4 regions of the Citricoccus sp. K5 genome follow, and region 2 is predicted to be linked to each of the others. Evidence: riboswitches for the same ligand, from Rfam matches in the RefSeq annotation. Region 2 holds a riboswitch; each other region holds the start of a gene.

Region 1 (7,485 bases), 2.6 Mb from region 2:
GACTCCGCCGCCGTGTACGGGGACCGGATCGTGGTGCTGGACCAGGGACGCGTGGTGGCGGACGGGCCCGCTGCCGAGGTCTGCACCGCGGAGCTGCTCAGTGAGGTCTACGGGACACCGATCCAGGTGCTCGAGCTGGACGGTGTGACCCGCGTGCTGCCGGACCGGTCCGGGGCGCGGCGGCTGGCGGACGCGCCTATCGGCTCCTCGGCGCAGACCCTAGGCTGAACTGGAGGCACGATGACGTGCCACAGGAAGGACCCATGGGCAGCACAGACGAGAATGTCCCGACGGCAGAGAGCCCGGAGACGGCGAGCGCGGCGGCAGGGAATCCAGCGGCACCGAGCGCGGCGACGGGACCGGCGGCAGGGAGTGGCCGGCCGGCGGGCGGGAGTTCCGAGCCGAATGCCGCAGAAGCGTACGAGCGGTACCGTGCGGCCCGGGAACGCTATGCCGTGGCCAAGTATGAGTACAAGGCGGCGCAGTACGCCCTGAAGGCAGCCCGATTGCGCGAGCAGGTGGCGGCCGGCGGCACCGTGAGCAAGCGCGGGAAGCGGGACAAGTATGGCAAGCACGGCAAGGACGACCACCACCACCGCAGGAGCCACCGGCATGGCGTGCGCCAGGAGCGCAGCGACGACGGCCAGTACGGCCAGTACGGCCACGCGGATGGCGATGTCCGGGACGGCGTGACGGGGCACGGGGCGCTGGGGCCCGTGGAGACCCGTGATTCGTCGGACCGCCGCAAGGGCAGGCAGGTGGTCCTGGACGTGGTCTCCACCGAGCGGCTGGGGGAGCACTTCCAGAGGCTGACCCTCGGGGGACGGGGGTTCGCCGACTTCCGGGACAACCACTTCACGGACAAGTACGTGAAGATCCTCTTCGTTGACCCGGCCCTGGGTCTGACCCCGCCCTACGACGTGCAGGCGCTGCGCAAGTCACTGCCGAAGCACCAGCGCCCTGTCCGCCGCACCTACACGGTGCACTCGGTGGACGACGAGGCCGGGACCGTGGTGATCGACTTCGTGCTGCACGGGGATTCCGGGGTGGCCGGGCCGTGGGCCGCGGCGGCGCAGGTGGGAGATCCGGTGGCCTTCGCCGGCCCGGGCGGCAAGTACGCCCCGGACCCGACCGCCGACGCTCACCTGCTCGTGGGGGATGAATCGGCCCTGCCCGCGATCTCCGCCGCGCTCGCCGCGTTGCCGGATGGTGCCGTGGGGCAGGCCTTCATCGAGGTGGGCGGACCCGCCGACGAATGGGAACTGACGGTGCCCTCAGGTGTCGAGGTGACGTGGCTGCACCGGGGCGGTGAGTACCGGCTCGGGCGCTCGCAGCTGGCGGCCACCGTGGAGGGGATCGGCAGGTCCGAGTGGCCCGCCGGCCGGGTGCACGCCTTCGTCCACGGGGAGAAGTCCATGGTCAAGCGCCTGCGCCGGCATCTGACCGAGGAGCGCGGCGTGGACCGCAGGATGCTGTCCCTGTCCTCGTACTGGACCTACGGCCAGGCCGACGACTGACAGCTGCGGGCCGCGTGCAGGGCGACGGCGCCCCGCACCCTGGGTGGTCAATTCCGGTGGCGATCCGGCGCGGATCCGCGACGGGATCTGACCACCCAGCGGAGGGGTTGCAGGGTCACCGGGAGGTCACCGCGGAGTCACCGGGCTGGAGTCTGCCCTGACGGTGATCGACCGGCCATGACGTCGGCGATCTGCCCGACGCACGGCTCGTTCTGTAGGGACGTGGTGTCCCCCAGGGCGGTGCCCTCGTAGAGCTGGGTCAGCAGTCGCCGCATGATCTTGCCGGATCGCGTCTTCGGCACGTCCGGCACGAAGACCACCTCCCGCGGCTTGGCCACCGGGCCGATCACCGTGCCCACGTGGCGGCGCAATGCCTCCGCCGGGGTGCAGTCCTCCGGCACGGCAGCCCCGCCCCCCTCGGCGTAGCCCGCGTGGGCCACCACGAAGGCGACGGCGGCGTGCCCGGTCTTGGCATCCGGCACGGGGCAGACGCCGGCCTCCACCACGCCGGGGTGGGAGACCAGTGCCGACTCGATCTCGATGGTGGACAGGCGGTGGCCGGAGATGTTGATGACGTCGTCGATGCGGCCCAGGATCCAGATGTCCCCGTCCTCGTCATACTTCGCGCCGTCCCCGGCCAGGAACCAGCCCTGCTCGGCGTAGTCCTTCCAATAGGAGGAGAAGTAGCGCCGTGGATTGCCCCAGACGGTGCGGGCCATGGACGGCCCGGTGCGGGTGATCACGGCCTTGCCCTGCAGGCCGGCGGCCACGGGCGCGCCGGAGTCGTCCACCACGGCCACGTCCACGCCCGGCAGCGGACGGGAACCGCAGCCGGGCTTGAACCGCTCATCGTCCTGCCGGGGGGAGAGGATGGTCGCACCGGTCTCGGACTGCCACCAGGTGTCCACCATGGGCACGCCCACGGAACCATCGCGCGGGACCTGCGCGCCGGCGTCGTTGGTCTGTTCCTGGAGTTCCCCGTCCAACGTGGACAGCCGGTCCCGGCCGATCTGCGTGCGCGCCCAGGTCCAGGCCTCCGGGTTCACGGCCTCGCCGACGGTGCCGACAAGGCGGATGGAGGACAGGTCGTAGTCCGTGGGGATGCCCTCCGGGAACCAGCCCATGAGGGAGCGCACGAGCGTCGGCGCCGTGTAGTACGAGGTCACGCCGTAACGCTCGATGACCTCGAAGTGCCGGCCCGGGTGCGGTGCGTTCGGCACCCCCTCGTAGATGACCTGGGTGACGCCGTTGGAGAGCGGCCCGTAGATCTCGTAGGTGTGGGCGGTGACCCAGGCCAGGTCCGCCGTGCACCAGTGGACGTCCTGATCCCGCGCGGTGACATCCGGGTTGGAGAACAGGTAGTCGTAGGACCAGGAGGTCTGGACCAGGTACCCGCCGGAGGTGTGCACCAGCCCCTTGGGCTGACCCGTGGTGCCGGAGGTGTACATGATGAACAGCGGCGTCTCGGCATCGAAGAACTCGGGGGTGTGGGTCTCCGGCTGGCGGTCCACGATCTCGTGCCACCAGACGTCCCGGCCCTCGACCCAGTCCACATCTGTGTGTCCGGTGCGGTTGAGCACCAGCACGTGCTCGATGTTGTTCTCACCGGAGACGGCCTCGTCCGCGTTGGCCTTGACCGGGACGGCCTTCCCACGGCGGAACTGGCCCTCGGAGGTCACCAGCAGCTTGGCGCCGGTGTCCTCCACGCGGAACTTCAGCGCCTCGGCGGAGAAGCCGCCGAACACGAGCGAGTGCACTGCGCCGATCCGGGCGCAGGCCAGGGTGATGACGATGGTCTCCACCAGCACGGGCAGGTAGACGACCACGCGGTCGCCCTTCCCGATGCCCAATTCGGTCAGCGCGTTCGCCGCCTGGCTGACCTCCTTCTGCAACTGCGCGTAGGTCACGGCGCGGCGGTCGCCGGGCTCACCCTCGAAGTACAGCGCGACCTTGTCACCGCGGCCGGCTGTCACGTGCCGGTCCACGCAGTTCACCGCGACGTTGAGGGTGCCGCCCTCGAACCATCGGATCTCCGGACCGCGCTCGGCCACCGGGTCCGGGGCCGTCCAGGAGTGGGTGTTGTTCCACGGCGTCTGCCAGTCGAGGCGGCGCGCGGCCTGGTCCCAGAAGGCGAGGCGGTCGGCCTCGTCCACCGGTTGGCCGTCGCCCAGGCCGCCGTGGAGCAGGTTCCCGGGGCGGCCTGGGTGGGCGGTGGTGTCGGCGGCGTTCAGGACAGAGCCCGGCAGGGGGCCCGGCAGCGGAGCGGGGGAGGCGCCGGTTTCGGCGGTGGTGGTGGTCGTGGTGTTCGGGGCAACAGACAAGACAGAACCTTCTTTCCATCGAATCTGGCGGTAGCACCTGGTGGCCGATGCCGAGCCCGGAAAGGGGCCGGCGTCGACCACGGGTTGCTGCGGCGTCACAGAGCCAGATCTCTCGGCCGCTCGGGATGGTCGATTCCACTGTACGTCCGGGTCCCGGGCCCGTACCAAACCGGTGAAGCCGTGCTACGGCGCCGGGATTAGTCTGGACGGGCAGTGGTGACGCCAGCCACCGGAACGGGGAGGCCCCTTGGAAGAATTCGCACTGCTGGCCGTGGCCGGCGTCCTGATCATCGTCCTCGTGTCACTCTTCGCCCCGAAGCTGGGCGTGGCCGCACCCATCCTGCTGGTCATCGTCGGCATCGGCTGCAGCCTGATCCCCGGGGCACCCAGGATCCTGCTGGAGCCGGAGTGGATCCTCATGATCGCGCTGCCGCCGATCCTCTACTCGGCCGCGGTCAACGTCCCCATCACGGATTTCCGCCGGGACCTCGAGACGATCAGCGCCTTGTCCGTCCTGCTAGTGATCGCCTCCGCCTTCGCCACCGGTTGGCTGATCTGGTGGGTGCTGCCGGACATCGGCTTCGCCGCGGCGGTGGCACTGGGGGCCGTGATCAGCCCGCCGGACGCCGTGGCTGCGACCTCCATCGGCAAGAAGCTGGGGCTGCCGCCGCGGCTGGTGATGATCCTCGAGGGGGAGGGGCTGGTCAACGACGCCACGGCGCTCGTCATGCTCCGCACCGCCATTGCCGCCACCGCCGGCAGCATCACGTTCTGGGGCGCCATCGGTGACTTCGCCTACGCGGTCATCGCGGGGGTGGCAGTCGGGCTGCTGGTCGGCGGCCTCACGGTGTGGGCCCGGTCCCGGATCCGCCAGCAGCCGGTGCTCACCACCGCGATCTCCCTGACCGTGCCGTTCCTGGCCTACATGCCGGCGGAGAACCTGCACGCCTCGGGCGTCATCGCTGTGGTGGCGGCCGGGCTGGTCACCGGCCATCAGGCGCCCAAACGCTTCAGTGCCGTGGACCGCATCACCGACCGCACCAATTGGCGGACCATCCAGTTGCTGCTGGAGAACGGCGTGTTCCTGCTGATGGGCTTCGAGATCACCTCGATCGTCGCGGATGCCGAGTCCTCCGGCCGGGGGCTGTGGATGGCCGTTGCCCTCGCGGCCGCCTGCACCGTGATCCTCTTCGGGGTCCGCATCCTGTTCGTGGTCCCGCTGATCGCGCACCTGCGGGCCCGTCAGCGCCGGATACCCGAGGTCGCCGAGCAACTGGACGCCGCCCTGGAAGCCGTCGCCGAGGGTGAGCAGGACGCCAATCCACGGCGCGCGTCGAGGCTGCAGCGGTGGCGTGCGGATGCGCAGTTCCAGGCCACCCACAGCCTCGGGTGGCGCGGTGGTGCCGTACTGGCCTGGTCCGGGATGCGCGGGGCCGTCACCCTGGCGGCGGCCCAGTCGCTGCCCTCGGACATCCCCTACCGGGCCGAGTTGATCCTGATCGCCTTCACCGTCGCCATCATCACCCTGGTGGTCCAGGGCGGCACGCTGCCCCTGCTGATCCGTGTCTTGGGCATCAAGGGCACCAGCGAGGTGGCCGAGGGCCGCGAGGTCACCCGCCTGGCCGAGGAGATCATCGCCGCCCGCCAGGCCTTCCTGGACAATCAGGCGCTGCTGCGGGAGAACGGCAAGCCCTTCGCCCCTGAGGTGCTGGAGCGGACGCGGAGCAGGGGCCTGGCCGCCACGGAGGCGCTGGCGGCCATGGTCAATGACGACGATCCGGACGGTCACGCCCAGCAGCACCGCGAATTGCGCCGCCAGCTCGTGGACGTGGAACAGTCCGTCCTGCTCGACGCGCGGGCCGGCGGCACCTACTCCTCGCACACCTTGCAACGGGCGCAGCATTTCATCGACGCGGAGTCCACGCGGATGCAGTAGCCGCGGGACGGTCCGAGCCTGGGGCGGGGGACCCCGTCCCGGCAGCGGCCGCCCTCGGCTCACGGGCGGTGGGACACCGGGGCGCGGCCCAGCTCCTCGACGGCCAGCATCCGGACGCCCTCGGGATGGCCGGCGGCCTCCAGCACGGAGCCGACGGGATACCGCTCTGGATCGGTCCCGGCCATGAACTCCTCCAGGGCTGCGGCCAGTCCGGCCTCCGGCAGCAGCCGTTGCCCGCGGACGAAGCGCTCCGGCGGGGCCAGAACGAGCAGGAGCATGCCGTAGACGGCGTCCTGCGTCTCGTCGACCGGCGGCTGGAAGTAGGGCACGTCCAGGATCTGCCCACCGAGGCGGGCGTAGAAGCGCAACCGCGCGGCCGGGTCCCCGTGGACGGGGTGGGCCTGATGATGGGTGGGGTGCTCCACCTCGGCGAGCACCACGGAGACCTCAGGGTCCGCGGTGATGCCGGCCAGCAGCCCGGCCAGCAGCGCCGTGCCCACGCCTCGTCCCCGCTGGTCGGCGCGAATGGCGACGTAGCTCAGCAGCACGGCCGGGGAGCCGGTGAAGGTGGCGGTGATGGCCACGGCCACGGGGTCGGAGGGGCCGCCGACCACGTGCACCGTGGCCGAGCCCCGGGCGACGTCCGCGAGCAGCTCCTCCACCGAGACCAACTCCCGGGGTGGGAAGTTCGGGACCAGCAGTCGCTCGTGCACCCGCGCCACGGCGGCCGGGTCCCTGACGATGTTGGTGGGCGTATCGGTGACCGGAGCCCCCATGGGCTCAGTCGGGATCAGGTCGTTCACGGGGTCCTCCTGGCGTGCGGTGGTGATGACCACGGTAGGCGAGGATTCCGCCGGTCAAGAAGCCGGCTGCGAGCGGGACGGGACGGCCTCGTCCGCGGGGTCCGGGCCGGCGTCGGGCGCTGGGGTGCCCTCGGTCAGCAGGACCGCCGCCACGAAGACCGTGATCATGGCCGCGAGCATGACCAGGCCCACCAGTCCGAACTGCACGAGCCAGGGCCACAGCGCCGCACCGGCCACCACGAGCAGCCCGGCGGCGATGATCGCGGTGACCCCGCGCTGGCGCTCCCGGCCTGGCGCCACCAGCCGCCACCGCGACTGCGCCAGGGTGACGAGCACCATGCCCAGCAGGTTGGCGGTCATGCCCACCCAGACCGGGTGCACACCCAGGAAGAAGTCGGTGGCGTGGAAGCCGGAGGCGGCGTACCAGGCCATGCCCACGCCGAATCCGGCCAGCATGGCCGTCAGCGCGGCGGACCGGGTGGCCAGCGGCCAGAAGAAGGCGGCGAGAACCGGCGCCAGAGTGGCCCCGTTGCGCAGGGTCCAGGCCATCACGTTCCACCACGCCGACTCCTCGGTGCGCAGCAGGGCGAAGACCACCATGACCACGGTCAGCCCGACCAGGGCCACGCGGGTGTAGCGGACCAGCTGACGTTCCGTGGCCGCGGGGATCAGGGCCGATCCGAGGTCCCTGCCCAGCGAGGTGGCTCCGGAGAACTGGCAGGGACCGGCCCAGCCGAGCGCGCAGGCCCACAGTCCCACGAAGAAGATCCCCGCGGCCCAGGGCGGCACCACGTCCGCGATGTACTCGGGGATGGCCACGAGCGGCAGGGCCTCGACCGGCTGCACCAGGGCGGCGGCCACACCGATGACCACGCCCAGCAGGATCAGCGGGATGCCGAGGACGGCGG
Region 2 (7,485 bases):
GGCCAGGTCCCCGTGGACCAGTGACGGCGTCACCACTGGATCCTCCGTCCACGCGGTGTGCGTCGCGGTCAGGGTGGCGACCGTCTCGGCCCAGCGGTCCGCTGAGACCGCGCCTCCGGGGGCTTCCGGCGACCCGTCGGTCCAGACGCCGGGCCCGTGTGACGCCGCCAGCACCGACGGCACCGACTGCACTGCAGCGACCTTCTCCGCGGTCCAGGGGCCACGGTAGGCGAACGGCGGGCCGAGGTGTGGCGCCAGGGGAGTGGTGTCGATTCCTGCCAGCGTCCGGCACAGCTCGCGCAGCACCGGCACCTCGCCGGTGTGCGGTGGGTGCGCCTCGCCCGGGAGGTACTCCTGTACCACGGCGGCCATCCCCGCCGGCAGTCCGTCCGCCTCCCCGACCACCTCGGTCAGCGGCACGGGCACAGCGAAGGGGAACGCCGCCGTCGTGCTGAGGATCTGCAGGGTGGCCATGCGGTCGTTGAGGTGTGCCGCGGCCTCATGGGTGCGGGTCATCCGCACGGCGCCCACGCCGGGCAGCACGAGCACCCGGTGGAACTGACCGCCCTCGTCGATCACGCCGGCAGGCCAGTCCGCCTCGGACAGCCGGCGAGCGAGTCCGTCATCCGCGGCGAGGGCAGAGGCCAAGGGCCGGGCGGCCGCGGCGCAGGCGGCGGCGACGTCGTCAGGAGTCGGTGCGGAAGCCATGGATCCACGGTAGCGCGATGGCCGGCTCTGGCCGGGGTGGGACGAGGGGTCGGAAGACCAGGGGTTTCGGGCACTCCTACACTGGGGCGGTGACCACCCCAGCTTCGTCGTCTCCGAACGCCCCGACTCCGCCGACCCGTCCGGTAGTGGCAGGAGGGCTCGAGGCCCTGGCGGCCCCCTCTGCCCGGACGGTCCGCTGGGAGATCGCCATTGTGCTGGCGCTGTCCCTGGGGAAGTCGGCCGTCTACGCGATCGTCAATCTCATCGACAAGTGGACGCAGGCGCCCCTGTCCGGGCAGACCACCACGCTGAACCCGGCGCTGGACGATCGGCAGTACTTCGACCTGATGTACCAGCTGCTGGATATCGGTTTCGCCCTGGTCCCGGTGCTGCTGGTGCTGCACCTGGTGTGGATCCGGGGGCGCAACCCGCTCCGCACCTTCGGCCTGGACTTCCGCCGGCCGGGCAGGGACGTGGTCCTCGGAATCGGACTGTTCCTGGCGATCGGCCTCGGGACCCTGGCGGTCTACGCGGCCGGACGGGCCGCCGGCGTCACCACGGCCATCGTTGGCAGCGCCCTGACCGAGTACTGGTGGAGTACCCCGGTGCTGCTGTTCTCCGCGCTGCGGCACGGGCTGCTGGAGGAGATCATCGTGATGGCGTGGCTCTTCGACCGGCTCGGCTACCTGCAGCAGCGGCGCGCCGGGCTCGATCCGAACAGGCCCGGCAGTGAGGGTGGGCTGCGCACCTGGGCGAGCGGCGCCGTCGTTCCCTTGAATCCCGTCACCGTGCTGGTGGGCTGCGCCGTCCTGCGCGGCGCCTACCACCTCTACCAGGGGGTGGGGCCCGGGATCGGCAATCTGCTCATGGGGCTGGTGTTCGGCGCGGTCTACCTGAGATACCGGAGGGTGATGCCGCTGGTGATCGCGCACTTCCTCCTGGATGCCGCCGGATTCGTGGCGTACCCGCTGCTGGCGGCGGCGGGCCTGTTCAGCACCTGAATCCGTGACGTGAGCCTGGAGGGATTCACGTTTATCGGGGCTGAGAGGTGAATCCCTCCGGACTCAACGCAGGGTGGTGCGTGGAGTCAGAGCGTGACGGTGCCCTTGGGGGTCTCGAAGGTGACCTCGAGGATGCCGGGGGTGCCGGAGGGCGATTCGAAGACCACGTTGAGGTCCCCGACCGTCTCGTCCGGATCGTCCAGGCCCAGCCAGCCGCGCACGCGGTCGCGGGAGCCGGCGATCGTGATGGAGGACAGTTCGGCCTGGGGTGTGTGGGCCTGCGAGGGGTGCAGGTCTTCGGTGCCATCATCCCAGCGCAAGACATATGGGACCTGGGGGTCGGCGATGAGGCCCTTGATGCCGATCTGGCGCCACGTGAGTTCCCGGCCGTCCGGGAATTTGCGGTTGCCGGGCACGGACTGGCGCTCCAAGCGCTCCTCGAACGGTGCGAGGTCGTCCACGGTGACACACCAGCCCATCCAGCCGCCGCCCATCTCGGAGCGGGCGCGCACGGCCTGGCCGAACGGAGCCTTCTCGGAGGAGGGGTGGTCCAGCACCTCGACCACCTCGAGGTACTGGCGGTTGCGCAGCGGGAAGATCGCATTGCGCGTGCCGAAACGGGGGTGAACACCGCCCTTGACGCGCTCGATGCCGAGCGTTTCGGCGAGGCGGGCCACCGTGGCGGCGAGTCCTTCTTCGGGTCCAACGGCGTACGAGACGTGATCCAGGCGCATCATGCCCATATCGTCGCACTTTCTTCAGTCACGGACAGGTTAGGTTAACCTCACTTGAAATGTGCTCGAGGTCACAGGAGTGACCCTCGGCGGGCGCCGGGTGTCGGCGCCCGCGAGCACGCTGGCCACAGAAGCCCCGTGAGGCGCAATGCGACGCCCCAGGGCGGACGGGGATGAATCCCCGGAGCCGATCTGGCAGACTTGACGAAGGTCATGAGTGCCAGCATCAAGCCCCGGCTTGCTGGCCGGCAACCCTCCAGCTCGCGGTGGGGTGCCCCGGGTGAGGACCAGGCAGGTGCCAACCGGCACCGGCAAGCGCGGGCCACCACGCCGCGTCGGGTTGCTGGACGATGTCCCTGCCCGCCGGCATCACGCAGGTGGCCCTGGACTGACAGGAGTCGTCACGTGACTGACACCCCCAATAGCACCCCGAACGCCGAGGCCGCCCCCGATCCGGCCCAGTGGGGCTTCGAGACCCGCCAGATCCATGCCGGGATCCCGGAGGAGAACCCCTACGGCGCCACCGTGCTGCCGATCATCCAGTCGAACTCGTTCGACTTCCCCTCCGCGGAGGTCGCCGCGGACCGCTTCGCGTTGAAGGACCTCGGCCCGATCTACTCCCGCATCGGCAATCCCACCCAGGAAGCCGTCGAGGGCAAGATCGCCGCCCTGGAGGGCGGGGTCGGGGCACTGCTGCTGGCCTCGGGCCAGGCCGCCACCACCTTCTCTATCCTCAACCTCGCCGGGGCGGGTGACCACATCGTCGTGTCCGCCTCGCTGTACGGCGGCACCCAGAATCTGTTCAAGCACACCCTGGCCAAGATCGGCATCACCACCTCCTTCGTGCAGGATCCGGACAGCCCGGAGGGGTGGAAGAACGCCATTCAGGACAACACCAAGGCGCTGTTCGGTGAGACCCTCGGCAACCCCCGCGGGGACGTGCTGGACATCCGCGCCGTCGCCGACGTCGCCCATGGGGCCGGGGTGCCGCTGATCGTGGACAACACCCTGGCCACCCCGTACCTGCTGCGTCCGATCGAGCACGGCGCGGACATCGTGGTCCACTCCGCCACCAAATACCTCGGCGGCCACGCCGCGGCCATGGGCGGTGTGATCGTGGACGGCGGCACCTTCGACTTCGCCGCCCAGCCGGAGCGCTTCCCGGGCTTCAACACCCCGGATGAGAGCTACAACGGGATCGTCTTCGCCCGGGACCTCGGTGTGGACGGCATCCTCGGCGCCAACCTGGCCTTCGTGCTCAAGGCGCGGGTCCAGTTGCTGCGCGACTACGGCAGTGCGATCAGCCCCTTCAACGCCTTCCTCCTCAACCTGGGGCTGGAGACGCTGTCCCTGCGCATGGAGCGCCACGTGGAGAATGCCCGCCAGGTGGCCGAGTACCTGGAGGGCCACGCCCTGGCCGAGACGGTCATCTACCCCGGCCTGGCCTCCAGCCGGTGGCATGAGCGCGCCAAGCAGTACCTGCCGCAGGGTCCGGCCGGCTTCGTCTCCTTCGAGATCGCCGGCGGCCGCGAGGCCGGGGCCCGGTTCGTGGACGCCCTGCAGCTGCACCACCACGTGGCCAACATTGGCGACGTCCGCTCGCTCGTCATCCACCCGGCGTCCACCACGCACTCCCAGCTCACGGAGGAGGAGCAGCGTGCCGCCGGCGTGACCCCCGGCCTGGTCCGCCTGTCCGTGGGTGTGGAGAGCATCGAGGACATCCTGGCCGATCTTGACAACGGCTTCGCCGCGGCCGACGTGAGCGCCTAGGTCCGGAGGTATTCGCATGACCACCACCACCCCCCAGCCGACTGCCACAGGCCTGCCCGAGGGCGGCCTTCGCACCCAGCTCATCGGCGCCCTGGACTTCGAGACCGGCGGGCATCTGCCGGAGGCGGAGATCGCCTACGAGACCTGGGGCAGGCTCAACGCCGAGAAGTCGAACGCCGTGCTGGTGCTGCATGCCCTGACCGGGTCCACGCACGTGGCGGCCTCCTCCGGTGATCCGGAGGAGGGCTGGTGGGAGGGCGTCGTCGGCCCCGGCTGCGCCATCGACACCAACACCTGGTTCGTGATCGCCCCGAACATCCTGGGCGGTTGCTACGGGAGTACCGGCCCGTCCTCGCTGGACCCGGAGGGTGACCCCTGGGGTTCACGTTTCCCGTTCACCACCATCCGCGATTCCGTCCATGCCGAGGCGCGGTTGGCCGACGCGCTGGGCATCGAGCGCTTCCAGGCGGTCATCGGCGGCTCCATGGGCGGCGCCCGCGCCCTGGAGTGGGCTGCGACCTACCCCGACCGTGTGGCCGGCATGGCCGTCATCGCCTGTGGCGCGCACTCGACCGCCGAGCAGATCGCCTTCGCCCAGGCGCAGGTGCAGTCCATCAACCTGGACCCGAACTTCCGCGGCGGGGACTACTACCCGGGCCCGACGCCGGACGGCGGCCTGGGCATCGCCCGCAAGATCGCGCACATCACCTACCGGTCCGAACCGGACATGGTCGCCCGCTTCGGCCGCGCCGCGCAGCCCGAGGAGAACCCGTTCGGCGAGCCGGTCCGGCGGCAGGGGCGCTATCAGGTCGAGTCCTACCTGGACTACCAGGCGGCCAAGCTGGTCAAGCGCTTCGACGCCAACAGCTACCTGGTGCTGACCGAGGCCCTGATGAGCCACGACGTCTCCCGCGGCCGCGGGCCGGAGGCGGAGGTGCTCGGCTCCATCCGGGTGACACCGTTCATCGCCGCCGTCGAGTCCGACCGCCTGTACTTCCCGGGCCAGTCCCAGGAGCTCGCCCGCCAACTGCCCGGTGACGTGCCGGTGCACATGATCGATTCGCCGATCGGTCATGACGGGTTCCTGACGGACCTGGACCAGGTGGCCGCGGAGATGACGCGGGTGCTCGGACTCTAGGTCCTCACCCGACGCGCTCAGTCGGCCCGGCCCGGCCCGCGGTGCCCCGTGTCAGGGCCAGGTGGCCGCCGAGGAAGCCTGCAGATGCCGCGACGGCGTTGCCGGCCGCAGCCAGTCCGACCCCGAGGGCGTGACGGCCGCGGAGGCGGGCGACGAGAGATCCCAGGAACAGGAAGACGGCGGCGTCCGTTCCCAGCGCGTGGACCGCGCCGATCCGGTGATCGGCCCCTTCGGTCTCCGTCCAATCGGCAGCGCCGGCGAGGGCTGTCGGAATCGCGGCCAGCAACCCCGCCGAGACCAGCAGCGTGGCGCCGCGGCGTGACGGCGTCCCGCCGGCCAGGTCGAGGAGGGAGGCCCCCATCCAACTACCGAGGGTGATGTCGGTGAGGGGCGGGTGTATCGAGTGGCCGAGGGCGTTGGTGTGGAAGGGGCTGTGGCGCACCCGGTCGAGGATCGGCCCGTAGACGAATCGCTGGGCCTCGGCCAGGCGTTCCGCCGTGGAACTCTCGGCCACCGTGCGCAACATCGCTGCCGAGAGGGGTTCTGAGTCCGTTGTCCTGCGCATGGGGTTCAGCTCCTGGTGCCGACGGAGAGCAGGTACTCCATCTCGAACCGGGCTGCGTCGGCGGTTCCGCGGTTCCAGGTCGTCATCAGGTCATCGAGCGCGGCGTCGAATTCGTCCAGCAGGCCCTGGCTCCTGGCATGGGCCCGAGTGGAGATGGTGGGGCCGTAGGACGCGGTGAAGTGCGCGGCGAAGTCACCGGGTCGCGGGAAGGCCGTGACCTCCAAGACCCCACGATCGGCGGAGTGGAACTGGACCCGTCCGCCGAAGAGCTCGGCCAGGTGGTCAGCGCTGCCCCATAAGGGTGCCGGTTGCGCCCCGGGTGGTGGCGCCGGTGCGAACGGCTTCATGGTCCGGAAAAGCGCGCCCACCATGCCCTCCGGAGTCCAGCTCAGCAGGGCGATCCTTCCGCCGGGCCGGCAGACCCGCACCATCTCGTCGGCGGATGGCTGATGATGGGGCGCGAACATGACACCGATCGATGACATCACCACGTCGTAGGAGCCCTGCCCGAAGGGGAGGTGCTCAGCGTCGGCCTCGACCCATTCGAGGTCGAGGTTCTCCGCCTCTGCCCGGCGACGGCCGGCGTCGAGCAGCTCCGGGGTGAGATCGCTGGCGGTGACCGCGGCCCCGGCGGCAGCGGCCGGAAGGGAGGCGTTGCCCGTGCCGGCGGCCACGTCGAGGACGCGGTCCCCAGCGCCGATTCCGGCGGCGCGGACCAGGCGTGGTCCCAGGGGCAGGAGAAACCTCTCCACCATGGTGGGGTAATCGCCCGAGGCCCACATCCCTCGATGCTTCTTCTTCAGGTCCAGATCGGATGGTTCGGGCACAGGCGTCGTTGACATGACGGGACTTCCTGGAAGATGCGAGGAATCGTTCCCCGCAGGAGAATTATCCCACCGCGTCCTCGATGGGGGGAGCCCTCGACGCCCCCGGGTTGAGCCCGGCAGCCCTAGTGTCCGGAGGTGTCCGCGCCCTGGGGCATCGGGTGCCCGAACATCGGCTCGGCGAGTGGTCGCTTCGGGGACAGTCCGTCACCGGAGGACTGCCGACGCAACCGCCGCAGCACCCAGGGCATCAGGTGCTCGCGGGCCCAGTGCACGTCCTCGGTGGCTGCTTGACGCCACGTGCGCGGCACCGGTGGCTTCGGCTCCATCGGCACCAGGTCGTGGGGGACGTTGAGGGTCTCCAGCACCATGGCGGTGATCGTGTGGTGCCCTGTGGGGGAGAAGTGCAGCCGGTCCGCGGCCCACATCTCCTTCCGGGTCAGCTCGCGCAGGGCCCATAGATCCGCCACCACAGCCTCGTGCCGTAAGGCCACGGTGTGCACGTTCTCGTTGTAGATCGCCACCTTGCCGCGGATGCGGCCCATCACGGGGGTGTCACGGATGTCCGGGCCGGTGAAGAGCACCACCGTGGCCCCGCCGGCGGCGAGGTTCCCGACCAGGTCGTCCAGCTTCTCGGCGATTGCGTCCGGGTCCCCGCCCGGCCGGATCACGTCGTTCCCGCCGGCGCAGAGGGTGATGAGGTCCGGTTTCAGCTCGATGGCCGGCGTGGTCTGCTCGGCGGCGA
Region 3 (5,608 bases), 2.7 Mb from region 2:
CGAGTGAGAGGCCGAGGACCTCGGCGATGGCCGCAATGGTCGGGAAGGCCGGCGTGGCGACCCGGCCTGATTCGATCTTCCGCAGCGTCTCGGGCGACACCCCGGCATCGAGCGCGACCTCGAGCATCGTGCGCTCCGCCCGAGCACGCCGCAGGAGGGCGCCCAGGCGCTCCCCACGCTCGATTTCTGCAGCACTCAGCGGCAACCTCACCATGGACTCCATTCTAGTTCCAGGTCCGGGATAATATGGCCGGTATAGTTATTGGAACCGGAGATAGTTGTCGGCATCCCAGAGAAGTCCCGTGAAAAGGCAGCGCATGATTGAAATCCTGACCCCCGCCGAGCTGGATCGGGCCCGTGACTCCGGCGCCCTCGTCGCCGAGATTCTCCAAGCCCTGAGGAGCAGGGCCGCCATCGGCACGAATCTCCTGGAAATCAACGAATGGGCCCGCGTCCTGATCATCGAGGCCGGGGCAACCTCCTGCTACGTCGACTACGAGCCCTCCTTCGGGCGGGGGCCCTTCGGGCACTACATCTGCACGGCTGTCAACGACGCCGTGCTGCACGGCAAACCACATGACTACACACTGGCCGACGGCGACCTGCTGACCCTCGACCTCGCGGTCACCCTGCGCGGCATCGCCGCCGATGCCGCCATCAGCTTCATCGTCGGCGATGCCCGCCCCGCCGAGAGCGTCACCTTGATCGAGACCACGGAGCGCGCCCTGGCCGCAGGGATCGCCGCGGCCGGGCCCGGAGCACGCATCGGCGACCTCTCCCACGCCATCGGCTCTGTCCTCAGCGAGGCCGGGTTCGCGGTCAACACCGAGTTCGGCGGCCACGGCATCGGCTCCACGATGCACCAGGACCCTCACGTCCCCAACACCGGGCGGCCCGGGCGCGGCTACGTCCTTCGCCCCGGACTGCTCCTCGCCCTGGAGCCGTGGGCCATGGTGGACACCGATCGACTCGTCACGGATGCCGACGGATGGACGCTCCGCAGCGCGACCGGCTGCCGCACGGCGCACAGCGAACACACGATCGCCATCACCGAGGACGGTGCCGAGATCATCACGGTGCCTTCTCCCGTGCGGGATTGAATCCCTCTGACGTCACATTTCGTCCTGCAGCCCCTGCTCGCAGCCGCTGGGCCGACATCGGCTTCGAAAGTGCCCCCATATGACGCACCATGACGTCAAGCGATCTGCGGCAGAGTAGGCAACAGGGACGGGGAAAACACCGCCGTACAGCCCCTCGACGCCGGTGAACTCGGGATTCGTGGGCTGTTCCGCGCTTGACATGGATACCGCGTGTTCTGCTTCACTGGATGAATCAACCATCCAGAGCGGCCGAGAGATCTGGCTCCGTGACGCCGCAGCAACCTCCCGCGTTTCTCCGGGAAGGTGCTCATGCCAGAGCCGATGGAGCGTGATTCACGGTGACTGCCCTTGCCGAGTCCCTGCCCGGTTCCAGCGTCCTGACGGCGCCGCCGGCCTCGACCACCAGCCTGGCGGTGGAGTTCCGCGATGTCGGCCGGTCCTTTCCGGCCGCCGCCGGCGCACGCACCGTCTTGCGAGACATCAACCTCACCGTGGAGCCGGGCGAGGTCCTGGCCATCATCGGTGCCTCCGGCTGCGGCAAGTCCACCCTGTTGCGGGCCGTGGGCGGCCTGGACACCGGCAACACGGGGCAGATCCTGGTCGGCGGGTCCGCCGTCCGGCCCTACGACTCCCGCACCGCAGTCGGGTTCCAGGAGCCCCGCCTCATGCCCTGGCGCACCATCCACCAGAACGTGGCCCTGGGCTTGCCCCCGAACACGGGCCGCGCGGAGGGCCGCGAGAGCGTCGACCGATTGTTGGAACTGGTGGGCCTGGCCGAACACGCCACCCTTCGGCCCCGGGAGGTCTCCGGCGGCATGGCCCAGCGAACCTCGCTGGCTCGTGCCCTGGCCCGGCGTCCTGGCGTCCTGCTATTGGACGAGCCCTTCGGCGCGCTCGATGCTTTGACGCGATTGCGGATGCAGGACCTGTTGCTGGACATCCATGCCAAGACCGCCACCACGGTCCTGCTCGTCACCCATGACGTGGACGAGGCGCTCCAGCTGGCCGACCGGATCCTGCTGCTCGGCCAGGACCCCGCCCCGGGCGCGGCCCCCGGTGCCACCACCCGCACGATGGTCACCGTCCCCGGTCAACGGCCTCGGGATCGGGGTTCGGCCGAACTGGCCCGGCTCCGATCCGAATTGTTGGCCGGACTGGGCGTGGACGCCCACCGCCACTAGCCGGACCCGGCCAGGGCACCGCTGCGAGCATCCCCCGCCTCCACGTCGCACGGCCCTTTCTGCACGCCCCCCTCTGTACCCGCTGTACCCGACCAATTGCCCCGCGCCACAACCCCTGCCGGCCCGGGAAGCACCGCACCCTTCGAAAGGCACCCCATGCGCTCACGAATCACCCTGTCCGCCGCCACCCTCGCCATCGCGGCTCTCGCCCTCACCGGTTGCGTGGCCGGCGAGGGATCTGGTGGTGAGGCCGCCGAAGCCGGTGCCGGCGGTGGTGCCGAGGGTGGCGAGCTGAACATCGACTACGCCACCTACAATCCGCTCTCCCTGGTCATCAAGGAGAAGGGCTGGCTGGAGGAGGAGCTCTCCGACGAAGGCGTCAGCGTCAACTGGATCCAGTCCGCGGGTTCCAACAAGGCCAACGAGGCCCTGCGTGCCGAGGCCATCGACGTGGGCTCAACGGCCGGCTCCGCCGCCCTGCTCAACCGCGCCAACGGCACCCCGATCAAGACCATCAGCCTCTACTCCCAGCCGGAGTGGGCCGCCCTGGTCACCTCCGCCGATTCGGACATCACCGAGGTCACGGACCTGGTCGGCAAGAACGTGGCGGCCACCAAGGGCACCGACCCCTACTTCTTCCTCATCCAGGCCCTCGGCGAGGCCGGCGTGGACGAATCCGACGTCACCGTGCAGAACCTCCAGCATGCCGACGGCAACGCCGCCCTGAACAACGGATCCGTGGACGCCTGGTCCGGGCTGGACCCGATCATGGCCGGGGCCGAGGCCGAGGGTGCCGAGCTGTTCTACCGCAACGTCGACTTCAACACCTACGGCTTCCTCAACGCCACGGAGTCCTTCCTCGAGGAATCCCCCGAGCTGGCTCAAACGGTGGTGGACGTCTACGAGCAGGCCCGTGAGTGGGCCCTCGAGAACCCAGAGGAGACCGCGTCGATCCTCGCCGAGGTGGCCGGCCTCGAGCAAGACGTGGCCACCATCGTCATCGAGGAGCGTTCCAACCTGGACGTGGACCCGGTCCCCGGCCAGGAACAACTGGACGTCCTTGAGGTCGTCGGCCCGATCCTGGTGGAAACCGGTGACGTGGCCAGCCAGGAGAACGTGGACAAGGCCCTCGCCGAACTCCTCGAGCCCTCGTTCGCCGAAGAAGCCACGCAGTGAGCTCCCTCGTCTCCCCCGAACACCTGACCCCGGCATCGCATAGGGCTGACGAGGTGGCGGGGCGCCGCAACCGGGGCTCGACGCCGGCCGGCCGGGGTTACGGCTCGAGCTCCCGGAACGGCGGTGGTCCCGCCACCGGCCGGGGCACCCGCGGGATCTTGGGCACCCCGGCCGGCCGGGCCGTCGTCGGGCTTCTGCTGCCCGTGGTGCTGGTCGTCGCCTGGTGGGCTGCGACGGCTGCCGGCTTGTTCTCGCCGGTGCAGCTTCCCTCGCCGGCCTCGGTGGTCAGTGCGGGGATCGATCTGGCCGCCGACGGATCCCTGTGGCACCACATCGCCATCTCAGTGCAGCGGGTGCTGCTCGGCTTCGTGATGGGCGGGGTCCTCGGCCTGCTCATCGGCTCCATCCTCGGACTCTCCACCTGGGCCGATGCCCTGCTTGCGCCCCTGATCGGAGCGATTCGCGCGGTGCCGTCGCTGGCGTGGGTGCCTCTGCTGATCCTGTGGATGGGCATCGGTGAGGACTCGAAGGTGACATTGATCGTGATCGGCGCGTTCTTCCCGATCTTCACGAACGTATATGCGGCGCTCAAGCATGTGGACCCGCACCTCGTGGAGGCTGGCCGCGCCTTCGGCTATCACGGCCTGCGCCTGCTGCGGACCGTCCAGTTGCCCGCCGTGGTGCCCTCCGTGTTCTCCGGCCTGCGGCTGGCGCTCGCCCAGGCGTGGCTGTTCCTGGTGGCCGCGGAACTCATCGCCTCCTCCATGGGCCTGGGGTTCCTGCTCACCGACTCGCAGAACAATGGCCGTACGGATCGATTGGTCCTCGCCATCATCCTGCTCGCCGTGATCGGCAAGATCACCGACTCGATCCTCGGTTTCGTGGAGCAGAAGGCCAATAAGCGCTGGGCGTGACGCCGGCGAGGTTCGGATCCATCACTTGCGGGCAGAGAACAGTACGGTTCCCTGCCCGCAAAGTGGTGTTCGCCTGGGGGTCCTACAATGACGGCCGTGTCCTCCTCTGAGCCCTTCCGAGAACCGTCCCGAACACCCTCCCGTTTCAGCGAAGAACCCCTCGACGCCGAGTCGAAGACCCTCCGCGCCGCCGGAACGTGGACCGGTCGGCAACAGACGCGGGTGAGCGTCTGCGAGTTCGAGTTCACCGTGGACGAGCCCGAGTCGGTGGGCGGCCGCAACCAGGGGCCCACCCCCATGGAGTACCTCGCCGGTGCGGTGGATGCCTGCATCACCGTGACCGCGGAGCAGGTGGCCGCCCGGCGCGGCCTGGAGCTGACCGGGATCAACACCTATTCGCTCGCCCGGCAGGACCGCCGCGGCCTGGCCGGTACCGCGGACGTCCAGCCCTACTTCCACCGCTACCGGCTGCAGCTGGCCATCGGCACCCCCGAGACGGACGCCACGGCCCTGCGGGACTTCGCGGCCGCCGTCGAGCACTCCTGTCCCGCCGTGAACCTGCTGCGGGACGCGGGCGCGGGCCTGACCGTGGCCTGGACCTTCGCCGGGCGGACCGTGGACCATGACGCCGAGGCCGCCTGCAATCGGGCCCTCGGCTACCAGCCGCGGATCGGCCCCGTGGACGCCCCGGAGCCCGTGTTCACCTGCGAGAACGCCGACGCCGGACACGAGGCCTCCAGCGCGGCCGAGCCCGGTGCACCCGAGCCGGGCGCCGACGTCGTGCCCGGTGCCGGCAGAGAACCCCGCGCATGACCGCCGCCGGACTCTGGACCGTGGCGCTCGCCCTCGTCTACACCGCCTGGCTCGTGGTCGGCGGGCGGATCATGGTCCGCCGCCAGGAGACCGGCAAGGGCGGATTCTTCGTGGGCGGGCGCTCCTTCGGTCCGTGGACCGTGGCGTTCTGCATCACCGGGCTGTTCTCCGGCTCCTCCTACATCGCGATCGTGGAACTGAGCTACCGGACCGGGATCTCCGCCGTCTGGTACGGCGTGGCGGAGACCGTGCAGATCCTGTTGATCGCGCTGCTGCTGGTCAAGCCGCTGCGGGAGAAGCTCGTGGTGACGGTGACCGGCATCATCGGGGATCGCTTCGGCCGGGCCGCGAAGGCCATCAGCTCGGTCATCACCGGGCTGACGTTCCCCATGTACTCCGTGGCCACCACCATCGCGTTCGCCTC
Region 4 (7,485 bases), 2.6 Mb from region 2:
TCTCCCGCTCCCCGTGGGCGAACACCTGGACATCACCCTCGCGCCACGGCGCCTCGATGACCGCATGGGCCAGCGTGGTGGACTCAGGCGTGAAGCTACCGCCGCGGTGCAGCCAGATGACCTCGATGCCGCCCGGGGCGGTCAAGGCGACCTCGTCCTCCGGCCCGGCGACCTCGATGATCGCGAGGCCGACGGCATCCGCGGGCATGGCCTCCAGGGCGGAGGCGATCGCGGGGACGGCTGACTCGTCTCCGGCCAGCAAGTGCCAGTCGGCCGCCGGGTCGGGGAGGTACATCCCGCCGGGGCCGCCGAAGGTGACGGGGTCACCGACCTTCGCGTGGGCCGCCCAGGGGCCGGCAAGGCCTTCGTCCCCGTGCACCACGAAATCGACGGTGAGGGTGCCGGCGTCGTGGTCCACGGACCGCACCGTGTAGGTGCGGCGCACGGGCATCTTCTCCGGGGGCAGGGTCTCGCGGAGTTTCTCCATGTCATAGGGCATCGTGAGGCCCAGCGCCGGGTCCGCGAACATCAGCTTGATGTACTTGTCCGTGGCGTCCTTGTCCTGATACTCCGAGAACCCCGGCCCACCCAGCGTCAGGCGCACCAGGTGCGCGCTGATCCGCTCGGTGGCGACCACCTCGAGCAAGACTGGCGGCTTGGGCTGGCGCGGAGGACGGGCACCACTGCGCACGGAGGGGGACGTAGACATGGAGTCCTCTTTCGGAGTCGATGACGTATTCAGTTCGACCGTACGTCATTTCGCGCCGGCACCCCCTGCGGTTACCCGACGGGCGGAATCCGGGCGGTTCTCAGCGCCGGAAGGCGGCCCCTCGGTGGTCATCCGCCAGACGTGGGCCGTTGCCCAGGATCACCTCACGGAGGGTCCCGACGCCGGCCCCCTCGGCCGGCTCGTCCGGCAGCAGCCCGCGCCGCCGCAGCTCGGGAGACACCAGGTCTGAGAACCGCTCGAGGTCCGCTGGGCGGACGGCCGCCGAGATGTTGAAACCGTCCACGTCCGTGGCCTCCTGCCAGCGGATCAGCTCGTCCACCACCGTCTGCGGCGACCCGGCGATCACCGGTCCGCGGCCACCGATGGCGATGAACTCGGCGAGGTCCCGCACGGTCCAGGTCCGGTCCGGGGACAGCTTGGTGAAAGCTGCGAGCGCCGACTGGTTCGCCTCGGTCTTGATGTACTCCAGCGGGGCGTCCGGGTCTGAGCCGTCCAGGTCCACCCCGGTCCATCCGCCGAACAGGGCCAGAGCGCCGTCGATGTCCACAAACTCCCGGTAGCCCTCGAGCCGGGCCTGGGCCTCCTCGTCCGTGTCCGCGACCACCACGGTGACCATGGTGAAGATCCGGATGGCGTCCCGGGTGCGCCCGCGCTCGGCCAGTCCGGCGCGGATGCCGTCCACCCACTGGCGGACGAGGGAGGTGGTGTTGCCGATCAGGAAGATGGCCTCGGCGTGGTCCAGGGCGAAGTCCTGGCCGCGCTTCGAGGCCCCCGCCTGGAACAGAAACGGAGTGCCCTGGGGTCCGGGGTGGGTGAGGGCCTGGTCCGGCACGGAGAAGAACCTGCCACGGTGCCCCACGGGGTGGACCTTCTCCGGGTCCACGAAGACGCCGCGGTCCCGGTCGGCCACCACGGCACCCTCCTCGAAGGACCCCTCGAACAGCTTGTACATCACCTCCAGGTACTCGTCCGCACGGTCATAGCGCTCGTCATGCGGGATCTGCTGGTCCATACCGAAGTTCCGGGCCGCTGAGTCCTGGTAGGAGGTCACCACGTTCCAGGCAATGCGGCCGCGGGTCAGGTGGTCCAGGGTGGCGAAGGTACGGGCCAGCAGGTATGGCGCCTCATAGGTGACGGAGGCCGTGATCCCGAAGCCGAGGCGCTCGGTCACGGCAGCCATGGCGGGCACCACCACGAGCGGATCCAGCAGCGGAACCTGCACGCCGCCGCGCAGCGTGGCGTCGGTGGAGTCCCGGTAGACGTCATACACGCCGGGGATGTCCGCCAGGAAGAGTGAGGCGAATCCGCCCCGTTCCAGGGTGCGGGCCAGCCCGGTCCAGTACTCCAGGGTGTCGAACCCGGAAGCCCCGGACTCCGGATGCCTCCACAGGCCCGGGGACTGGTGCACCGGGACCATCATGTCGAAGGCGTTCAGGAGGAGGGGGCGGGTCATACAGTCGTCCTTTCAGACGTTCTCTCGGTGGGGCGATCGGGGTCAGTTGCGGTACCGGCTGTGGTGCCGACTGAGGCCTGGTGCTCGGGGGACAGCGCGGGATCGCCCGCCACCGGGACGGCGTGCAGGTCCGTCAGCTCCGTGCCGCGCTGCTGGCTGGCCGGATCCTTCGCCGCGAGCGCGGCGGCGACGGAGATGACGGACAGCACCGTCAGGTACCCGGCGATCAGCCACGGGGCCTCCCCGCCGGCGGCGAACAGCAGGGCGGCGATCATCGGCATCAGCCCGCCGCCCAGGACGGTGCCGACCTGGTAGCCCAGGCTCACGCCCGAGTACCGGACGTGGACGGGGAACTGCTCGGCGAACCAGGCCGCCTGCGGCCCGTAGATCGCGTCATGGATGACGTTGATGCCCAGGATCACCACGAGGGGCAGGAAGGCGAGCGGGCCGGCGTCGAGGAAGGCGAAGAGGACCCAGCCGAAGACCCCGATGGCGGCGTAGGCGGCCGCGGACATGATTCGGCGGCCGATCCGGTCGGACAGCCAGCCCCAGAACGGCGTGGAGAACAGGCCGATGGCCGAGGCCACCATCACCGCCGTCACGCCCGAGGCACTGTCCCCGCGGACATCTCTCAGGTAGGTCAGCATGTACACGGTGACGAGGTAGTAGATGGCGTTCTGGGCCAGGCGCAGGCCGATGGTGACCAGCAGTGGCCGCCGGTGATGGACCAGCAGCTCCTTCAGGGGTGCCTTGGCCACGTTGCCCGAGGCCTGGTGCTCCAGGAACTCCGGGGCATCGGCCACGCCGAGCCGGATCCACAGGCCCACGGCCACCAGGAGGGCGGAGAGCAGGAACGGGATGCGCCAGCCGAAGGCGGCGAACTGCTCGGCGCTCATGATGTTCTGCATGATGAAGAACGCGCCGGTGGCCAGCAGCATGCCGGCGGAGGAGCCGATCTGGGTGAAGGATCCGAAGAAGCCGCGGTGCCGTGCGGGAGCGTGCTCCACGCTCAGCAGCGCCGAACCGCCCCATTCGGCCCCGGCGGACAGGCCCTGGAGGATCCGCAGGAACACTAGCCCGACGACGGCCCACCAGCCGATGACCTCGAAGGTGGGCATCAGCCCGATCAGGGTGGAGGCCACCCCCATCAGCACCAGGGACGCCACGAGCAGCGCCTTGCGGCCGATCCGGTCCCCCAGGTGGCCTGCGATGATCCCGCCGAGCGGCCGGGCGATCACCCCGACGGCGAGGGTCGCGAAGGAGGCGACGATGCCGCCGAGTTCGGTGGCCATCGGGAAGAACTGGACGTTGAAGATCAGCGCCGCAGCCGTGCCGTAGAGGTAGAAGTCGTACCACTCGATGGTGGTGCCGGCGAAGGCGGAGGCCAGGATCCGCTTCTTGCCGGAGAGGATGTTCGTGGCGCCCATCAGCCCTGGCCGCCCTTCGCATCGCCGATCGCATTGAGGCCCTCGGGCAGGGTCCCGTTGATCCAGTAGTCCCCCAGGGACCGGGCACGGAAGGCGATGGGGTTGTGCGTGGCCACGGTCTGGGCGTTGCGCCAGTGGCGGTCCATGGCCTTCTTCGTGGACGTGGCGGAGGCGCCCACGGTGAGGAACAGGTCCTGGGCGGCTCCGATGCCCAGTTCGGGCACCGTGATGGTGGCGTGTTCGATGGCCAGCTCGGAACCGTAGAGCTCGGCGGGGACGTCTCCGGTGAAGTCCGGGCGGTCGGCCCCGACGGCCTCGGCGGCCGTGATGCCGGCGTCCAGGGCGCGGGCGGCGTGGAGCACCGTGGCCTCGGCGGTGAAGGCCTTCGCGGCAATGCGTCCGGCGGCCTCCTGGATCAGCGGATCCTCGCGGAACGGCAGGCCGGAACCGGTGTTGAAGGTGCGTTTGCGGGAGGCGATGGTCGCCACGGCATCCCGGCGGGAGGCGCGGGCGATCCCGGCCAGGACCGCCAGCAGCACGAGTTGGAAGAAGGCGGCCTCGTGAACGGCCTCGGCGGAGCCCGGCACGCGGTCGAGCACCCCGTGGGCGGGGACCGTGACCTTCGTGAAGGTCGCGGTTCCGGTGCCCGTGAGCTTCTGCCCGAAGCCGTCCCAGTCGTCCTCCAGGACCACTCCCTCGGCGTCGGTGGCCACCACGGCGAACTGACGGCCGTCGAGCGGCCCGCCGTCGGCGTCGGCACGGGCGGCCGAGACGCGGGTGTAGTCGGAGAAGATGGAGGCGGTGGCGTAGAACTTCTGTCCGTTGAGCTCCATGCCGCCGGCGGTCGGGGTCAGCGTGGTGTTCAGACCGCCCAGCGCATTGCCGCCCTTCTCCGTGGAGGCGTTGCCCACCGTGGCGCCCGCCAGGACCAGCGGATACCAGACGTCCTGGACCTCCCGCGGCTGGAAGCGGAGGGCCTCGAGGAAACCGTAGTGCGAGCGGTAGATGTGGGCCACGTTGGAATCGGCCTCGGCCAGGTCGATCAGCAGGTGGAAGAAGTCCTGGAGGCTGACCTCCGGACCACCGTGGGCCACGGGGACCCTCAGGGTCCCGAACCCGGCTTCGTCGAGGCTCCGGACGGCGTCGAAGGGCAGCTCGCGGTTCAACTCCCGGGCCAGGGACCCCGCCGCGATGTCCTCGAAGAGCGGCTGGAAGTGCCTCTTGAGACCGGCGTAGTCCGTGGGCAGGCCGCCGCTGAGGTTCGCGCCGGGCTGGACGGCGGCGATGGTGCGGGGTGTCGCGGTCATTCGGTGGTCCTCTCGGTCTCACCGAAGGATTCCCGTGGCGGGGTCCAGACCGTGCTGGGTCATTCGAAGCGACAACGTTCAGGGAACCGCTTCAGCCGTGGGATCTCCATCGGTCCTGGCGGTAGCACCCGGCTGGGGAATCCCCACGGGTTGCTGCGGCGTCGACGAGCCAGGTCTCTCGGCCGCTCTGGATGGTTACCCGCCCACGTTAACGGACATCGGCGCTCCAGTGCTGTGTCTGGCGTCACGTCGCTTCACACAGTGTGTCGAGGGAAGTACTCAGCTCCGGCCGTCGAACGCAGCCGCCCTGAGCCGGTCAAGCAGCGGTGCGATCGGGCCGAGGTCGATGGCCCCGCTGCCGCCCGCTCGCTCGCCTGCCGCTGGCAGAAGGGCGTCGTACGCACGACGAGCGGCGAGGTCGTGTCCGCTCTCGACCGCCGCGAGGCCCGTCAGGAACCATGCCACCTCGAGCATCAGGTCGTCCGGGGGATCTGGAACCGCATCGAGAGCGGCGGCGGCCTCCTCGCGCCGCCCCTGCCTGGCCAGGAGCAACGGCCTGGCCCACGGTTCGTAGGGTCCGAACCGGCTGTCAGGGAGCTCCGTCCCGGTTCGAACAGCCCGGGTAAGTTCTGCCAGTCCGGACAACCCGTCCCTGAATCCAGGCATCTCCGTTCCTTCCGGTGGTGGAGGGCGGCCCATGAAGGACCACCGGAACCACGCGGTGAAGACAGAAGCCAGCGGACGATCGAAGCGTTCTGCGAGTGCGTCGATGAGGTCGGCCTGCCGAGAAGCCGCCGCTACGTCGTCGAGGGCACAGAGCGCCTGCATCCTGATCAGTCGTCCCTCGATCTCGAAAGTCGGCAATTCCGCGCCGACGGCGGCAGCAACGATCTCAGCACCGAGCATGTCGCGAGTCCCTGCCTGGCCTGCCGTCTCGAAGCTCTGCAGATAGCGTGAGCTGAGGGCAAAACACAACAGGGCGGCGTCGCCAAGCCGCCGTGCGATTCGCTCTGCCTCGGCAGCCTCGGCGAGTCGGTTCGCGGTGCCACGGGACTCCATGGCGATGGTGGCGAGGAGTCGCGCCCGCAACCGGTCAGATGCGCCAAGCGGCAGGGCCGTCAGCGTTCGGAGGGCCACCTCGACGATCGCCGTCGAACGCGCGGGATCGTCCGACCTGGTCCAGCTTCCCGGCACGTCGAAACCGCCGATGACTCGGGCCGCCACTTCCGGATCGCCGACATGCTCGGCGGCGGCGATCACGGCGGTGCGCTGTTCCGCCGCCACCTCAACGGCGCCGGAGACCGCGAGGAGGGGCAGGAGCGCAGTGGCGCTTTCGAGTTGGGTCCGCTGACTGGTCCGTGCCTGGACTGCGGCGGTCCGCATCAGAATTGACCCGCCGTCCTGGACCTCCAGTGCCGGATCCTGACGCAGGATGCCGCGTTCGAGTTCGGTCAACCGCTCACGTGGATCGGCCCCGGGGCTCCCGATGAGAGTGGTGCGGGCACGGGCGATGATGTCCAGAGCTTCTCCCGGGCGTGCAGACCGGTACAGGGCAAGGGCGAGCAACCTCCAGCCCTCTTCCCGCCACGGGAACTCTTCGATCTGAGCCTCGAGCAGCGCCACGACGTCGTGTGGCCGACCCAGCGTGAGGCGAATTTCTGCCAGTTGCTCCACGGCTCCCGCCCGCAGTCTCTCGACCCGAGCCCTCTCACTCTTGGCCCACGGTTGCCGTCTGAACTCCTCGAAGGCAGTTCCGCGCCACTCGTCCAACGCGGCAGACAACAACGGTTCGCTGACTTCGGGGCTCCTGCCGTCTGCGGCCCGAATGGCCTGCTCGGCGCGCCAGAGATCGACCGCCGCGGGCACGGGCCTCAGGGCATAGCCGTCACCCTCGGTCACGAGAATCTCCGAAGGGACTCGCGGAGGACGCTGTGGCTCGAGCACTTTCCTGATCTCACCGACGAACGTTCGCACGGCCCCCACCGCGCCGTCAGGGGGATCTTCCCACAAATCCTCGACCAGCCCGCCCGTGGACACTGCCCGCCCCTGCGCGGTTATCAGGATCCCGAGGATCTCGCGATGCCGGGCCCGGGAGAGGCGTAGGGGCACGCCCTCGATCTCGGCACGGACCTGACCGAGGACACAGATCCGAAGCTCGCTCACCCGCTCATGTTACTTATCCGCCCTCGTCCACTGATTCAGGGCTGATCCAGGTGCGGCACCGTGGCGTTCAACGGTGCTGACGGTGTGGGCACCGCCGGCGATCGCCGCCGTGAAACGTGGCCAAGAGGCTTGAAGGAGAAGAATGAATCTGCAGCTCAGCGGGAAGAAGGCGTTCATCAGTGGTTCCTCCCAGGGGATCGGCTTGGCGATTGCGAGAGCGTTGGCCAGAGAAGGCGCTGACGTGACACTCAACGGCCGGGATCCCTTGAAACTCTCCGATGCGGTTGAGTCGTTGCGGACCGAGTTGCCCGAGGTCGCCGTCGAAGGCGTGGCTGCCGATTTTTCCGATCCGCGTCAGGTGGATCGACTCTGCTCCGGGTTGACGGACATCGACATCCTCATCAA

The links. Region 2 has a riboswitch for S-adenosylmethionine ahead of BOSE125_RS02930 (O-acetylhomoserine aminocarboxypropyltransferase/cysteine synthase family protein). Riboswitches for the same ligand answer to the same signal wherever they lie in the genome.
Region 1: another riboswitch for S-adenosylmethionine. It lies ahead of BOSE125_RS14990 (AMP-binding protein); the one in region 2 lies ahead of BOSE125_RS02930 (O-acetylhomoserine aminocarboxypropyltransferase/cysteine synthase family protein).
Region 3: another riboswitch for S-adenosylmethionine. It lies ahead of BOSE125_RS15025 (ABC transporter ATP-binding protein); the one in region 2 lies ahead of BOSE125_RS02930 (O-acetylhomoserine aminocarboxypropyltransferase/cysteine synthase family protein).
Region 4: another riboswitch for S-adenosylmethionine. It lies ahead of BOSE125_RS14940 (acyl-CoA dehydrogenase); the one in region 2 lies ahead of BOSE125_RS02930 (O-acetylhomoserine aminocarboxypropyltransferase/cysteine synthase family protein).

The regions. Positions count from the first base shown of each region.
Region 1 is NZ_LR732817.1:3,328,274-3,335,758, forward strand. Features, by position in the region: gene BOSE125_RS14980 (heme ABC transporter ATP-binding protein) at 1-228, shown strand, start outside; gene BOSE125_RS14985 (siderophore-interacting protein) at 264-1,517, shown strand; gene BOSE125_RS14990 (AMP-binding protein) at 1,655-3,838, opposite strand; SAM riboswitch class I at 3,851-3,970, opposite strand; gene BOSE125_RS14995 (sodium:proton antiporter) at 4,086-5,774, shown strand; gene BOSE125_RS15000 (GNAT family N-acetyltransferase) at 5,834-6,577, opposite strand; gene BOSE125_RS15005 (sodium:solute symporter) at 6,632-7,485, opposite strand, start outside.
Region 2 is NZ_LR732817.1:680,706-688,190, forward strand. Features, by position in the region: gene BOSE125_RS02915 (phosphotransferase) at 1-708, opposite strand, end outside; gene BOSE125_RS02920 (CPBP family intramembrane glutamic endopeptidase) at 855-1,709, shown strand; gene BOSE125_RS02925 (VOC family protein) at 1,796-2,452, opposite strand; SAM riboswitch class IV at 2,653-2,767, shown strand; gene BOSE125_RS02930 (O-acetylhomoserine aminocarboxypropyltransferase/cysteine synthase family protein) at 2,849-4,213, shown strand; gene BOSE125_RS02935 (homoserine O-acetyltransferase) at 4,230-5,351, shown strand; gene BOSE125_RS02940 (DUF2231 domain-containing protein) at 5,356-5,916, opposite strand; gene BOSE125_RS02945 (class I SAM-dependent methyltransferase) at 5,922-6,758, opposite strand; gene BOSE125_RS02950 (SGNH/GDSL hydrolase family protein) at 6,866-7,485, opposite strand, start outside.
Region 3 is NZ_LR732817.1:3,336,133-3,341,740, reverse strand. Features, by position in the region: gene BOSE125_RS15035 (helix-turn-helix transcriptional regulator) at 1-214, opposite strand, end outside; gene map (type I methionyl aminopeptidase) at 318-1,100, shown strand; SAM riboswitch class I at 1,334-1,445, shown strand; gene BOSE125_RS15025 (ABC transporter ATP-binding protein) at 1,439-2,281, shown strand; gene BOSE125_RS15020 (aliphatic sulfonate ABC transporter substrate-binding protein) at 2,438-3,457, shown strand; gene BOSE125_RS15015 (ABC transporter permease) at 3,454-4,371, shown strand; gene BOSE125_RS15010 (OsmC family protein) at 4,468-5,184, shown strand; gene BOSE125_RS15005 (sodium:solute symporter) at 5,181-5,608, shown strand, end outside.
Region 4 is NZ_LR732817.1:3,314,306-3,321,790, reverse strand. Features, by position in the region: gene BOSE125_RS14955 (siderophore-interacting protein) at 1-709, opposite strand, end outside; gene BOSE125_RS14950 (LLM class flavin-dependent oxidoreductase) at 810-2,183, opposite strand; gene BOSE125_RS14945 (MFS transporter) at 2,180-3,610, opposite strand; gene BOSE125_RS14940 (acyl-CoA dehydrogenase) at 3,610-4,917, opposite strand; SAM riboswitch class I at 5,021-5,115, opposite strand; gene BOSE125_RS14935 (BTAD domain-containing putative transcriptional regulator) at 5,197-7,026, opposite strand; gene BOSE125_RS14930 (SDR family NAD(P)-dependent oxidoreductase) at 7,223-7,485, shown strand, end outside.